Regions from separate parts of the Pseudoduganella sp. jia 12 genome, predicted to be linked through region 2. Evidence: riboswitches for the same ligand, from Rfam matches in the RefSeq annotation. Region 2 holds a riboswitch; the other holds the start of a gene.

Region 1 (7,083 bases), on a different contig from region 2:
GATGCCAGCCGGTCCAGCAGGTCGATGGTTTCGATCACGGGAAACGCCTGCTGCACGATATGGTTCAGGAACGTGGCGTCGGTGCGGCGCAGGCGGCGCGGCGCGGTGACGAAGATGCGGCCGGCACCCTTGCGCAACGGCAGCGCGGCGCTGATGAAGGCGGCGGTGTCGAGCAGGTCGGCAATGCCGGCGCCCGCATCCGGATCGATGTCGCTCCAGCCGCGCTCGCCGGCGGCCAGGCGTTCGGCGCGCGCCGGCGCGCCGTGGTACAGCACCGTTCCGGCGCCGCCCAGCGCGAGCAGCGGGCGCACCGCGTCTTCGCGCATGCTGCTGCGGCTTACCGGGCGCCCGGCGGCAGGGTGGTGCACGGTATTGAGCGTCCAGCGGCCTGCGCCATCCTGCATCAGCAGCACGCACGTGGTGCCGCCATAGAAGCGCAGGATCTTCTCCATCAGCGAATCGAGCGTGTGCTGCACGCCGAAGCGGGGATTGGATAGCCGGCTCACGTCGCGCAACAGCGACAGGCGGCGCCGCTGGTCGATGGCGAGGCCGGCCCAGTAGGCGATCATGTAGCCCAGCCCGAGCACGAACGTGGCGCGCAGCAGCAGCAGCTGGATGGATGCCAGGCCCTGCGCGGCCAGCACGGCGATCGTCACCATGGCGGCCGAACCCAGCGTCAGCCGGGCGCCATCGTCGAAGCCGCGGCGGAACGAAGCGGCAAGGATCGCAAAGAAGAAGAACGAAAAAAACGGGCTCGGCGTGCCGCCCGTGGCATAGATCATCAGGCCATACCAGCCGATATCGACCCAGTAGATGACCGGGCCGTGCCAGAAGCCTGCGCGCATCCGCGCCACGGCGAGCAGGACCAGGCTGTGCAGCACATAGGCATGGAAGAACAGCCAGGTCCAGCTGCCATTGGCGATGAGGTCGCTCGGGCCGATGTACAGCGTCAGCAGTGCGGAAACGGCAAGGAGCACCCGCATGCCGAACACCATCCACGCTTCGGCGTCGGGTGCGGCTGGGCGCGAGGGAGGCAGGATCGTCGTGGATTCCCGCAATGTCTCTTCGTGCATGCCTTTAAATCATTCTTCGTTGTTCTGGCCCGACAGCGGCGTGTTTCTCCGGCGATCGAACGCTGCCGAAAGGAAAGTTGCATTGTAGAATCTCAAGCTTACCGCATACAACCCACTCCAACGGCCAAAGTTTCCAAATGTTCATCAAACGCCGTCAATCTGGCGCCACACTCGTCGAAATGGCGTTCGTCATGCCGGTCTTCCTCCTTGTCTTGCTGGCATTGGTCGAGTTCGGGTTCATGTTCTTCGTGACGCTGACGATGCAATACGCGGTGCGCGAAGGCGCGCGCTATGCGATCACCGGCCAGAAAGACCTGGACCCGAACACGGCCAGCCAGCAGCGCTACGCCGCCGTCATCGAGAAGATCCGCGACAGCTCGTTCGGCATGTACGAGAAGGTGGCGCCCATCATCCACGTCAATGGCAAGGAGTACCAGGCCGCCAATTACGGCAACGCCATGTTCGGCACCGCCGGCAGCATCATCGTGCTCAAGCTCGACTGCACGTGGAAGGTGACGACGCCGTTCGTTTCCAGTGCGTTCAAGGACGGCAAATACAGGTTCGCCGTGGCGGCAACGATGCGCAACGAGGCCTTCGAGTGATACCGCACATGCGTACCCCGATGACATCGCGGCGGCGACAGCGCGGCGTCGCCGCCGTCGAATTTGCGCTGATCCTGCCGATGCTGCTGTTGCTGCTGTTCTGCATGATCGACGCGGCCCGTGCGCTGCAGGCCAACATCATCATGGTGAACATCGGCCGCGAAGGCGCCAACCTGGTCGCACGCGGCAACATGACGCTGGAGACGGACAGCCAGCAGATCATCCACGCGCTGATGGCCAGCGCGCCGCCGCTGGACGTGAACCGGCGCGGCATGGTGTACATCACCCGCGTGATGGGCGTGGTCAAGAACAACGTGTCGACCAGCGTGGTCCTTGACCAGTATCGCTGGAACGACACGGTGCGCAAGCTGGGCTTCATCGCCAGCAACTACGCGCCGGCCAGCAAGGCCTACAAGTGCACCGATTGGGGGACCACCGCATGTGCCGGCATCAGCAGCAGTTCGCGGCCAGCCACCGACATCATGAAGGGCCAGCTGGACGACGGCGAAGTGGTGTACGTGGTCGAGACGTTCTACGACTTCGACATGCTGATGACCGGCAGCTTCAACGTGCCCACCTTCGGCCCCGACCTGTATTCGATGACGATATTCTGATGACTCCACTCCTGAAACGGCAACGCGGCGCCGTCGCCATCATGGTCGCGCTGGGAATGATGGTGCTGCTGGCCGTGGCCGGCCTCGCCGTCGATGCGGGCCTGGCCTACCTGGTCAAGGCGCGCCTGAACGCGGCCGTCGACTCGGCGGCGCTGGCCGGGGCGCGCGCCGTGACGGCCGGGGACAACAAGGCGGACCAGGAGGCCAGCGCGGTGAAAGCGGCAAGGGAGTTCTTCGAAGCGAACATCCCGGCCAATTACCTGATGTCGAAACCAACGCTGCTGGATACCACGGTCGCATTCAACGCGGGCGAAGTGACGATCGACGTGAAGGCCGAGGCACCGATGCCCGTGTCGATCATGCGGATCATGGGCTTCGAGTCGCTGACGCCGGTGGCCTATGCGCAGACGATCCGCAGGGACCTGGACATGGCGTTCGTCGTCGATACGTCGGGGTCGCTGGTCGATGTGCAGGCGGCTGTCCGCTCCTCCGCCAGGAGCTTCCTGAACAAGTTCAACGTCACGCAGGACCGGGTCGGCATGGTGCACTTTTCCTCCGGCGCCATCCTGGATTATCCGATCGCCAAGTCTGGTCGCGGCTTCCGGCGCGATGCGATGCTGTCGACGATTACGGCCTTTCAGTTTGAAGGGGGCACCTCGTCGTTCGAAGGCATGCGCCGTGCGCGCGACGACCTGAACGCGATCCCGACCGCCAACCGTTCCAGCCTGCGCGTGATCGTGTTCTTCTCGGATGGCGCCCCCACGTCGTTCGGCGTCAACCTGCCTTTCGGTAACTGCAACAAACCCGGCGTCGTCGATTCGGTCGGGCAGGCGATGCTGCGACTGGACACCCAGTACGATTTCGTCAGCAATGCCTGCAAGCTGGAAGGCAGCGCATGGAATACCTTGAAGAAGCTGCCGAGGTACTACAACGCCATCGATACGGCTTCAAAGGAATGGGCCGTGCAGGCCACGGCGCCTCGCGTGGTAACGGAAGATATCGGCAGTTCCACGATGTTCAAGCAGAACGTGAACCGCGCCGCCCGCAACCTCGCGGAAGCCGTGGCGGCCAAGGCGCGCGACGACGGCACTTTCGTGTTCACGCTCGGCATGGGCGCCGCGCTGAAGGAGAAAAACGCCGACAACGAAACGGGCGAAGCCGTGCTCAAATGCATGGCCAACGTGGCAGATGGCCCGTCACGCTGCTACAACGCGGCCAAGCCCGTCGGCATGTACTGCTACGCGGCCACGGAGGCCGACCTGACGCCGTGCTTTACGAAGCTGGCGTCGGCCATCCTGCGCATTTCCAAGTAAGGCTGTCGGGTGCGCGCGTGGCGGCGCAGCAAAATTGCTATGCCACGGCAATGCATTTCGGTTACCATGCGCGCTTGGGTGCGCTCTTTCCGTTCGGGGAGGGCGTTAAACGGGAAACCGGTGAAGCCGCCACGCGCGGCCATTCCGGTGCAGCCCCCGCTGCTGTAAGCCTGACGGATTCCGCCAATCAGCCACTGCGATCGCTCGCGGGAAGGCGCGGATGAAGGATGACGGCGAGCCAGAATACCGGCCCATGCAAGTCAGCACCATTCCCCGGGGTGACGGGAAGCCGCTGTCGAAGCGGCGCCGTGCCCGGTCCCGTCTCGACCGTCTTTTCATCTCCCGCAGGTGCTCCAATGGACCATTCGACGGGAGGTTTCGAATGCATATCATGGAAGGGTTCCTGCCGCCTGCTCACGCGCTGGGCTGGTCGGCCGTCTCCGCCTGTTTCCTGGCCGTGGGCCTGCGTGCGATGGCGCGCGGCCTGCGCCTGCATCCCGAACGGCGCATGCTGTTCGGCGTCGCCGCCGCATTCGCATTCCTGCTTTCCGCGCTCAAGCTGCCATCCGTCACGGGCAGCTGCTCGCATCCCACCGGCGTGGGGCTCGGCGCGCTGCTGTTCGGCCCCGCCGCGATGGTGCCCGTCGGCTTCGTGGTGCTGCTGTTCCAGGCACTGCTGCTGGCCCACGGTGGCGTGACCACGCTGGGCGCCAATGTCTTTTCGATGGCCGTGGTCGGTCCCTTCGTCGCGTACGGCGTGTTCCGCATGGTTGCCGCACTGGGCATGTCGCGCGCCGTTGCCGTGTTCGCGGCCGCGTGTATTGGCGACCTGGCCACGTATGCCACCACGTCGCTGCAGCTGGCCTGGGCGTTTCCCGATCCGGTGGGCGGCATCGCCGCTTCGCTGGCCAGGTTCGCCGGCATTTTCGCGCTGACCCAGGTGCCCATCGCCATCAGCGAAGGCCTGCTGACGGTGCTCGTGGTGAACGCCATCGCCCGGTTCGACGGCCATGAACAGCGCGCGGCACCCGTGTTCGCTCACCGTACCGGAGGGCGGCCATGAGGCCGCGCACGTGGATGGCGTGGACAGCGATCGTGCTGCTTTCGGCATTGCCCCTGTGGCTGGCCGGCGGCGCGGCGTTCGGCGGGGCCGACGACCTGGCGAAAGACGCCATCGGCACGATCGCGCCGGGCTATGAGCCGTGGTTCGAGCCCCTGTTCGAGCCGGCCAGCGGTGAAATCGCGTCGCTGCTGTTCGCCCTGCAGGCGGCGATCGGCGCCGGCGTGATCGGCTACTGGCTCGGCCTGTCGGTCGGGCGCGAGCGTGCCCGCGCCGCGCGCAACGAACCGGATGACGATCGCCGATGCTGATCGAAACGGCTGCCTACGCGAGCCGCTGGCGCGGCGTTGCCCCGTCGGCCAAGGCGCTGTTCGCGGTCGCGGGCATCGCCGCCGCATGGATCGCGCAGCGGCCCGGCACGCTGGCCATGCTGGCGCTGTTGCTCGTCCTCGCTGCGCTGCTGGGGGCGCGCGTGCCGCTGCGCACGTGGCTGACGGCCGCGCTGGCGCCACTCGGCTTCCTGCTGCTGGCATGTGTCACCTTGCCGGTCGGGCCCGACGCCCATGGCGGCTGGCACTGGAACGGTGCGATGGTGCCGGTGGCGGCGCACGCGGGCCTGCGCGCGCTGGCCGTGCTGGCCGCGCTGCTGGGCTTCGTACTGACCACGCCGCTGCCGGACCTGCTGTCGCTGCTGCGCCGCCTGCGCACGCCGGAAATGCTGCTCGACCTGATGGCGCTGTGCTACCGCATGCTGTTCGTGCTGCGCCGTGCCTGGGACGATGGTGTCGAGGCGCAGCGTGCGCGCCTGGGCTATCGGGGCTCGCGCCATGGATGGCGCGGGGGATGGCTGCAAACATGGCGACAGGCATGGCGCTCGACCGGGCTGCTGGCCGGCCACGTCGCCCAGCAGGTATGGCTGCGGGCGGCGGCATTGCAGGCTGCCGCGGATGCGCGCTCGTACACCGGCACGCTGCGCTTCCTGCCGGCCGTGTTCCCCCAGGCGCGGCGCCAGAATACGCAGGCCCTGCTGGCCGGTGTCCTGCTCGTCGCCCTGGCCACGGGAGACCACTGGCAATGACGCATCCCGTGCTTGAACTGGTCGGCGTCGACCACCTCTATCCGGATGGCGGTACCGGCCTGCGCGGCTGCACGCTGGCGCTCGGCCGCGGCCGGCGCCATGCGCTGCTCGGCGCGAACGGGGCCGGCAAATCCACCGTGCTGCGCCACCTGAACGGCCTGCTGCGGCCGGGCGCCGGGCAGTTGCGCTGCGACGGCCAGCCTGTCGGGCACAACCGCGCCGCGCTGGCCGCCTTGCGCCGCCGCGTGGGCCTCGTGTTCCAGGATCCGGAGCGCCAGCTGTTCGCCGCGCACGTGGGCGAGGACGTGTCGTTCGGGCCGCTGAACCTGGGCCTGGATGCCGCCACGGTGGCCGCCCGCGTCGATGCGGCGCTCGATGCCGTGGGCCTGCGCGGCTACGCGGGCCGCGCCGTGCACCACCTGAGCTTTGGCCAGAAGAAGCGCGTGTGCATCGCCGGCGTGCTGGCGATGGAGCCGGAAGTGCTGCTGCTCGACGAGCCGATGGCCGGGCTCGACGCGCCGATGCAGGCCGACCTGGCGGCGCTGCTGGACCGTCTCGTCGCGCGCGGCGTGACCGTGCTGCTCACCACCCACGACGTCGATTTCGCGTTCGCGTGGGCCGACGATATCCATCTGCTGGCCGCCGGCCGCTGCATCGCCTCCGCGCCCGCGGACCATCTGGCGGCACGCGCCGAACTGCTGCACGCCGCCGGCCACCGCGTGCCGCTGGCCTTTGCGCTGCATGCCCAGCTGGCGGCGCGCGGCCTGCTGCCGGCCGCCCCGGCGCCGCGCAGCGTGCCGTCATTGCTGGAGGCGCTGCGCAGGCTGCCCGCTGCATCGAACTTCCTGGAGAACACCGAATGACAGTTGAAAACCCCGGCAAGGTATGGTTTGTCGGCGCCGGCCCGGGCGACCCGGAACTCCTCACCGTCAAGGGCCGCCGGCTGCTTGGCGACGCGGGCGCCGTGCTGTTCGCCGGTTCGCTGGTCGACCGCGCCGTCACGCTGTATGCGCCGCCTGGATGCACGATCCGCGATTCGAAGGACATGACGCTGGAAGAGATGACGGCCTGGCTCATCGAACAGGCGGCCCTGCACCGCACGGTGGTGCGGCTGCAGACAGGCGACCCCGGCCTGTACGGTGCACTGATCGAGCTGGCCCGCCCGCTGGGCGCGGCCGGCATCGAGTGGGCCGTGGTACCGGGCGTATCGTCGGCGATGGCGTCGATGGCGGCGGCCGGAGAATCGCTCACGCTGCCCGAAGTCACGCAGACCGTGATCCTCACGCGCGTGGCGGGGCGCACGCCGATGCCGGAAGGCGAAGACCTGGCCAGCCTGGCCGCGC
Region 2 (7,083 bases):
CGCCGCCGCATCCTGCGCCGTGAGGCAACAGTCGCCTTCGATCCGCAGCGGCGGCAGGCCGGCCAGCCGTTCGCCTGCCGATAACGCGGGATACGGCACGTAGTACATCACGATGCCGGTGGCGAACCACATCAGGAACAGCAGTGCCAGGCCGACGCCGAGCCATTTGTGCAGGAAGATCAGCGCCTTCTTCATGTCCGTCAGAAGCTGGTGCGCGCCGTCAGCTGCACGGTACGGGGAGCGCCCAGCAGCCAGCGCACGCCGCCGCTGCCGGACAAGGCGTGGTCGCGGTCGGCCAGGTTCTTCACGGCCAGTGTCAGCGACAGCGCCCGGGACTGGCGCCAGGCCAGCGCGGCATCCAGCACCGTGTAGGCCGGCAGGTTCGCGGTGTTCGCCGCGTTCGACTGGCGCATTCCCACGTAGCGTGCGCCCAGGCCGGCATCCCATTGCGGCAGGAAGCGGTAGCGCGTCCACAGGCTGGCGATGCGTTCCGGCACGCCGGCCGGCGTGTTGCCGTCGCGGGACACCGGCCGGCCGCCGACGATCTCGTTGAAGTCGTCGTAGCGGGCGCGCAGCACGGCGGCGTTGGCGTCGATGGTCCAGCCACGCAGCGGTTCGGCGGCAAACGCCACTTCGAGGCCGGTCGAGGATTGCTGGCCGATCTGCTGGGCCACGCCCGGATTGTCCGGATCGCGCGACAGCAGGTTGCGCTTCTCGATCCGGTAGGCGGCGATGGTCCATTCGCCGTTCACGGCCGGCACGCCGCCCTTGGCGCCGAATTCCAGCTGGCGCCCGCGCGTCAGGTCGAAGCTCACCGAGCCGTTCGGCAGCGACAGCGCCCCGCTCAGCGGATCGGTGGCCGTGCCGAACTGGCCGTACAGCGACAATTGCGCGGTCGGCATCCACACGGCACCGATCCGCCCCGTGACAGGGGAATAATCCTTGCCCAGCGCGACCCGGGTGCGCAGGTCTTCGTTGTCGAAGTCCATGGCGTCGCGGCGGACGCCGGCCACCAGTTTCCAGTGTTCCGCGATGTCCAGCACGTTCTCGGCGAAGAACGCGCGGGTATGCATTGCCGCGCGGCGGCCGGGAACGGTCGCAACGGGACTGGTGAACGATCCCGGTTCGACGTCATACGGGTCGACGACGCTGGCGCCGCCGTAGGGGGAATTGTTGCTGTGGACGAGGCGCGTGCGGTACCACTCGAAGCCGGCCACCAGCCGGTTGGCCCGGCCGGCGATACGGCCGTCGATGGTCGCGTCGAAGCGGTTGCCCAGCTGATCCTGGTCGTGCAGGATCTCCAGGTAGTCGCCGCGGTTGACGCGCGTGCCGGTGGCATCGAGGGTATAGCTCTCCGCATTGCGCCAGTGGCGCTTGCTCGTCATGTAATAGCTTTCGTTGCGCAGCCGGAGGCCCGGCGCGGCCTGGTATTCCAGGCGCAGGCGGCCAACGCGGTCGTCGTAGCGTACTAGCGCGTCGGCGACGTTGAAGCTGGTGCGGCGCAGGCTCGGGTCCACCTGCCCGTTGCGCAGCGGCGTGCCGAAGTAGCGCGCGTCGTCGTTGTGGCCGGCATCGAGCGAAACGGTCGCGGTCAGGCCGCCGTCGATGCGCCAGGCCAGCGCGGCGGAAACGTTCTGTCGTTCGTAGCCGTTGTCGCGCCGGTAGCCGTTGCTCTTTTCCGCATCCATGTACACCGAATAGGCGACGCTGTCGCTGGCCGGGCCGCTGATGCCGATGCCGCCAGCGAACGTGTCGAATGAGCCTACGCCGAGGAATGCCTCGCCGCGGGTGCGATCGAAGCGCGGCTTCTTCGTCACGTAGTTGACGGCCGCGCCGATCGCGCCGTCGCCATACAGCACCGATGCCGCCCCGCGCAGCACTTCCACCGATGCGAGCGGCCAGGTGGAGAACGGATAAGTGACCGTGCCGGCAGCCACCACGAGGCGCGTGCCGTCCACCAGCTGCGCCACCGAGTTGTGGCCGCCGAAGCCGCGCGCGGACAGGCTGGTGCCGCCATTGCCCGGCGCGGGCGACTCGCCGATGCCCGGCATGCGCACGGCGGCGTCCTGGGCACGCGAGAGGCTGCGTTCCGCAATGTCGGCACTGCCCAGCGAGCTCACGCTGGCCGGTGTTTCGCGCGCGGTCAATCCGAGCCGGGAGCCCGTGCCGTTGCGCTCGTCCAGCGACAGGGTACCGCCCTGCTCCAGACGCGCTTCGGAAATCTCCACGGTGGCAAGCATTTGCTCCTGCGCCGCGCTGTCGGCACCGAGGGCGAGCGCGAGGGAACCGGCGGCCCAGGCGGCCCGTTGCCTGTGGGTCTTTGATGTGTTGCGATGCATCGTTGTCCTTCGTGTGGTGGCCGGCGCCTGTCCATGCCGGCTGCACGCACGCGCGCGGCCGCGTGCAGCACGATGCGCTGCACGCGGCGTACGCCAGGCAATGGCCAGCCAATTGAAAAACAGGAACGCCATCGGGCAAGACCACACCCCGGGTCTTGCGCCATTTTGCAAACGGCCGGTCTTCTGGCTTGCCGTCGTCCTCCCCGGTCCCTGCCTTCCCGCGCTGGTATTCCCAGATGCAGTGGCGTTGGACCGGTTCGTCAGGCTTACAGCAGCGGGGGCTGCGCCGGAATGGCGGGGATGGCTATCCCGCGCTTCACCGGCTTCCCGTTTCACCCCGCCATCGGTCGATGGCGGGACACCGTTTACGCAAGCGGCGGATTCTACAGGGGAGTGCCGGCGTTTGTCACTGGCCGGCTGGCGCGGCCGGCAGGCGCCATCCGCGGACCGGCCGCTGCCCGCCGCTCGCACCGGCGCATGCACCATGCGTATGGCGTCTATAACGAAACGTGACGGCGGGCCGGGAACCGATGCTGATAGAATCGCCACATGTCAAACATCCGGCAATGGAAGAGCTTGGTCACATGGCTGGCGGTCGCCGCCATGCTGGCCGCCGCATTGCTGCCTGCCGCGTCGCATGCGCTGGCCGCCGACAGCGCCGGGAGCCGCCTCGTGAACACCATGCTGGCCGGGATCTGCGCGCCGAGCGGCATGCGCTACGATGCCGCCGCTTTGGCCATCGAATTTTCCACGACCATGGCCGGCGAAGACGACAAGGCGCCCGGCAAGCAGGCCGGCCACATGGACGACTGCCCGTGGTGCCGCCTGGCAGCCGACTTGCCGGTGCTCCCCGGTGCCGGCCTGGCCATCGCGCCCGAAGCTGGCACGGCCCTGCTTCCTCCCCTGTTCTACCATTCGCCGGCACCGCTGTTCACCTGGGCGGCCGGCAAGCCCCGCGGCCCTCCCCTCCTCGCCTGACCAGCCCTGGCCGCACTGCGCGCGCCGTCCGCTGCCATACCTGCGATTCGACCTTCCGCCGCCCGGACATCGGGTGGCTGACGCTTGCCAATTGACGAGGAAACATCTTGACCATTCACTCTGCCGGGTACGACCGGCTCGCCGTCGCGCCGCGCGCGTTCCAGTGGTGATCCGATGGACACCGCCACCGGTTCCACCCTGTACCGGCGCATCTGGCGCTGGCATTTTTTCGCGGGCATCTTCTGCGTGCCCTTCATCCTGTCGCTGGCGCTCACGGGCGGCGCCTACCTGTTCCATGCGCAGATCGACGACATCGTCTATGCCAGGGAGATGCTGCGCGCGGAAGGCGCCGCGCCAGGCGAGCCGCTGCCGGCCAGCCGGCTGATCGGCCAGGCCCTGGGCGCGTTCCCGGGCCGGGCCACGGCGCTCACGTTGCCGGCCGACGCCCTGCACACCGCGCAGGTCGACGTGCAGCGCCCCGGCGCCGGCACGCTGCAGGTCTTCGTCGATCCGGTCACGGGCGACGTCACCGGCAGTGTGAACGAGGCCGACCGCGTGATGACCCTGGTGAAACGCATCCATTCGCTGTCGGTGCTGGGCGATGCCGGCAACGTGCTGATCGAAATCGTGGCCGGCTGGATCATCGTGCTCGTGGCCACCGGCACGTATCTGTGGTGGCCGCGCGGGCGCAGCGGCGGCGTCGTATCGATCCGGCGGGCGGCGAAGGGCCGCACATGGTGGCGCGACCTGCATGCCGTGACGGGCATCTTCGCCGGTGTGGTCGTGCTGTTCCTCGCGCTCACGGGCATGCCCTGGTCGATCGTCTGGGGCACGAATGTCAATGCGTGGCTGAGCGCGCGCGACCTGGGCGTGCCCAGCGGCGTGTGGGCCGGCATTCCGCGCTCGACACTGCCCGCCGCGGCGCTGGGCGAACTGCCATGGAGCCAGCAGGCGCAGCCCGTGCCGGCATCCGATCCGCACGCCGCACACCACGGCACGCCAGCTTCGTCGGCGATGGGCCATGCGCCCGTGTCCGCCCATGCGCGCGGCCCGGACAGCGTGGTGCAGACCCTGGCCCGCATCGGCGTGCGCGATGGCTATCGCCTCGCGCTGCCGCGCGACGCGCACGGCGTGTACAGCGCGATCCGCATGCCGGGCAAGATCGAAGAGCGGCGCGTGGTCCACGTGGACCAGTACTCGGGCGCGGTGCTGATGGACATCGGCGCGGCCCAGATCCGCCCCGTGGGGCGCATCACCGAGTGGGGCGTCGCCGTTCACCAGGGCCAGCAGTATGGCGCCGTCAACCTGGCCGTGATGCTGGCCGGCTGCCTGGCGCTGGTGGCCATGTGCGTCAGCGGCATCGCCGCCTGGTGGCTGCGCAGGCCAAAGGGCCGGCTGGCAGCGCCGCCGCGCCGCGAATCCGATCGCCTGGCCAAAGGCGTGCTGGCCATCGCCGCCGTCCTGGGCTGCATCTTCCCGCTGCTGGGCGCTTCCATGGTGGCGGTGCTGCTGCTCGACTGGCTGCTCCAGTCCCTTCGGGGTAGTCCACAACAAACAACAACATACTGAGATGAGCACCATGAAACAACCGAATTTCACCGCGTACCCCCTGATCGTGATGGCCGCCGGCCTGGCGGCACCGGCGACCGCACTGGCCGAGGACACGCCACAGCCGTTGCCGACGGTGACGATCACGGGCGAACTGGTCAGCAAGGTGGCCAGTGACGCCGCCCGTGCGCTCGCCGCGGAACAGGCCCGCACGCCGGGCGGCGTGACGCTCGTCGACACCGACACCCTGTACCAGCGCGCCGTCACGAACAATGCCGACATGCTGCGTTTCGTGCCCGGCGTGTGGTCGGCCAGCGCCTCCGGCTCCGACAGCACCTTCATCTCGATCCGCGGTTCCAATCTCGATGCGGTCGACTACGACGGCAGCGGCGTCAAGCTGCTGCAGGACGGCTTGCCGGTAACGGCGGCCGACGGCAACAACCACAATCGCTTCGTCGATCCGCTGGGCGCCCGCCACATCGTGGTCGCGCGGGGCGCCAACGCGCTGGCCTATGGCGCCAGCACGCTGGGCGGCGCGATCGGGTACATCACGCCGACCGCGCGGGATTCCGCGCCGCTGGAACTGTTCGTCAATGCGGGCAGCCATGGCCAGCGCCAGGCGCGCGTCAGCGCGGGTGTCGTGCAGGGGGCATTCGACGGCATGGTCGGCATCGAGGCCAGGCGCCGCGACGGCTATCGCGCCCACAACCGCCAGGAACGCGACAGCGTGCACGCGAACGCCGGCTGGCGGGTGAACGACAGCGTCGACACGCGCCTCTATGTCAGCTACACGAGCAATGACGAGGAGCTGCCGGGCGCCCTCACGCGCGCCCAGTGGCTTGCCGATCCGGATGGCGCGGATCCGGCGGCCGTCGCCGGGCATTACCAATGGAATGTCGAGGCGGCCCGTATCGCCAGCAGGACGACATGGAAGATCGACGACAGCAGCAGCCTGGTCTTCGGCGTGTCGTACGAGGAGCAGGCGCTGTACCACCCGATCGTCCAGAACCCGTTCTTCAGCCTGCTGATCGACACGAAGCAGCGTAACGCGGGCGTGTCGCTGCGCTACCAGCACAAGATGGGAGAGCACGACCTCGTGGCCGGCGTCATGCAGGGCCGCACCACGGTCAAGGGTGGCAACTACGGCAACGACGGCGGCCGCCGCACCGCCCTGGCGACCCGCGTCGACAACAGCGCCGACAGCACCGAGCTGTTCGTGCTCGACCGCTGGAACTTCGCGCCGCACTGGACGGCCGTGGTTGGCGCGCAGGGCGTGCTGGCCGATCGCGACATCCGCAATACGGCCGTGGCGACCGGCAGCGTGCGCAATCCGAAGGCCGATTACCGGAGCCTCAATCCAAGGGTCGGCCTGATCCGCCAGGTGGCACCGGGCATCGAAGCGTTCGCCAACGCCAGCCGGCTGTACGAAGCGCCGACCACGTACCAGATGGAAGACCAGGTCAGCGGCAACGATACGCCGCTGGACGCGATGCACGGCGTTTCCGTGGAAGCCGGCACGCGTGGCGAGCATGCCGCCGGCGCCGGCCGCTGGTCCTGGGACGTGGCCGTGTATTACGCCAGGTTGCGCAACGAGATCCTGTCGGTGGACGATCCGGCGGCGCCGGGCACCAGCCTGTCGCAGAACGTCGACGATACCGTGCATGCCGGCGTCGAGGCGGCGCTGGGCGCGAGCTTCGCGCTGGGCCGGGGTGGCGCCCACCGCATCGAACCGCGGCTCAGCGTACTGCTGAATCGCTTCCGGTTCGACAGCGATGCCGGGTATGGCGACAACCGGCTGCCCGCCGCGCCGCGCCATGCGCTGCGCGGCGAACTGCTGTACCGCCACGCGGGCGGCCTGTATGCCGGCCCCACGTTCGATGTCATCGGCAAGCGCTACGCGGATTTCCGGAACACCTACGCGATCGATGACTACGCGCTGTGGGGCTTGCGCGCCGGGTATAGCGACAAGCGGATCGACGTCTACCTCGAGCTGCGCAACCTGGCCGACCGGGAATACATCGCCCGCCACGGTGTGCGCGCCTTTGCCGCCCCGAACGCGGCGATCCTGTCCGGCGGCGAGCCCCGCTCCGCCTACTTCGGGGCGCGCCTGCGGTTCTGATGCACAAGGACAAGCGCATCTGCCGCGTCCGCGTTTCCGCCCGCGGCTAGCGCACCGCCAGCGATTGCCGGCGCCGGTACACGCCGAGCACTGCCAGGC

Evidence for each region. A riboswitch is a leader RNA that binds a small molecule or an ion and turns the genes downstream of it on or off. The one in region 2 is predicted to bind cobalamin.
Region 1: another riboswitch for cobalamin. It lies ahead of ACY65G_RS08325 (energy-coupling factor ABC transporter permease); the one in region 2 lies ahead of ACY65G_RS19870 (TonB-dependent receptor).

What each region holds. Positions count from the first base shown of each region.
Region 1 is NZ_JBUXKP010000003.1:499,509-506,591, reverse strand. It holds gene ACY65G_RS08345 (sensor histidine kinase) at 1-1,073, opposite strand, end outside; gene ACY65G_RS08340 (TadE/TadG family type IV pilus assembly protein) at 1,211-1,675, shown strand; gene ACY65G_RS08335 (TadE/TadG family type IV pilus assembly protein) at 1,684-2,289, shown strand; gene ACY65G_RS08330 (VWA domain-containing protein) at 2,289-3,602, shown strand; cobalamin riboswitch at 3,662-3,871, shown strand; gene ACY65G_RS08325 (energy-coupling factor ABC transporter permease) at 3,985-4,665, shown strand; gene ACY65G_RS08320 (energy-coupling factor ABC transporter substrate-binding protein) at 4,662-4,973, shown strand; gene ACY65G_RS08315 (CbiQ family ECF transporter T component) at 4,967-5,740, shown strand; gene ACY65G_RS08310 (energy-coupling factor ABC transporter ATP-binding protein) at 5,737-6,603, shown strand; gene cobM (precorrin-4 C(11)-methyltransferase) at 6,600-7,083, shown strand, end outside.
Region 2 is NZ_JBUXKP010000009.1:27,231-34,313, forward strand. It holds gene ACY65G_RS19865 (PepSY domain-containing protein) at 1-195, opposite strand, end outside; gene ACY65G_RS19870 (TonB-dependent receptor) at 201-2,339, opposite strand; cobalamin riboswitch at 2,496-2,720, opposite strand; gene ACY65G_RS19875 (DUF2946 family protein) at 2,889-3,317, shown strand; gene ACY65G_RS19880 (PepSY-associated TM helix domain-containing protein) at 3,492-4,886, shown strand; gene ACY65G_RS19885 (TonB-dependent receptor family protein) at 4,897-6,984, shown strand; gene ACY65G_RS19890 (NF038129 family PEP-CTERM protein) at 7,031-7,083, opposite strand, start outside.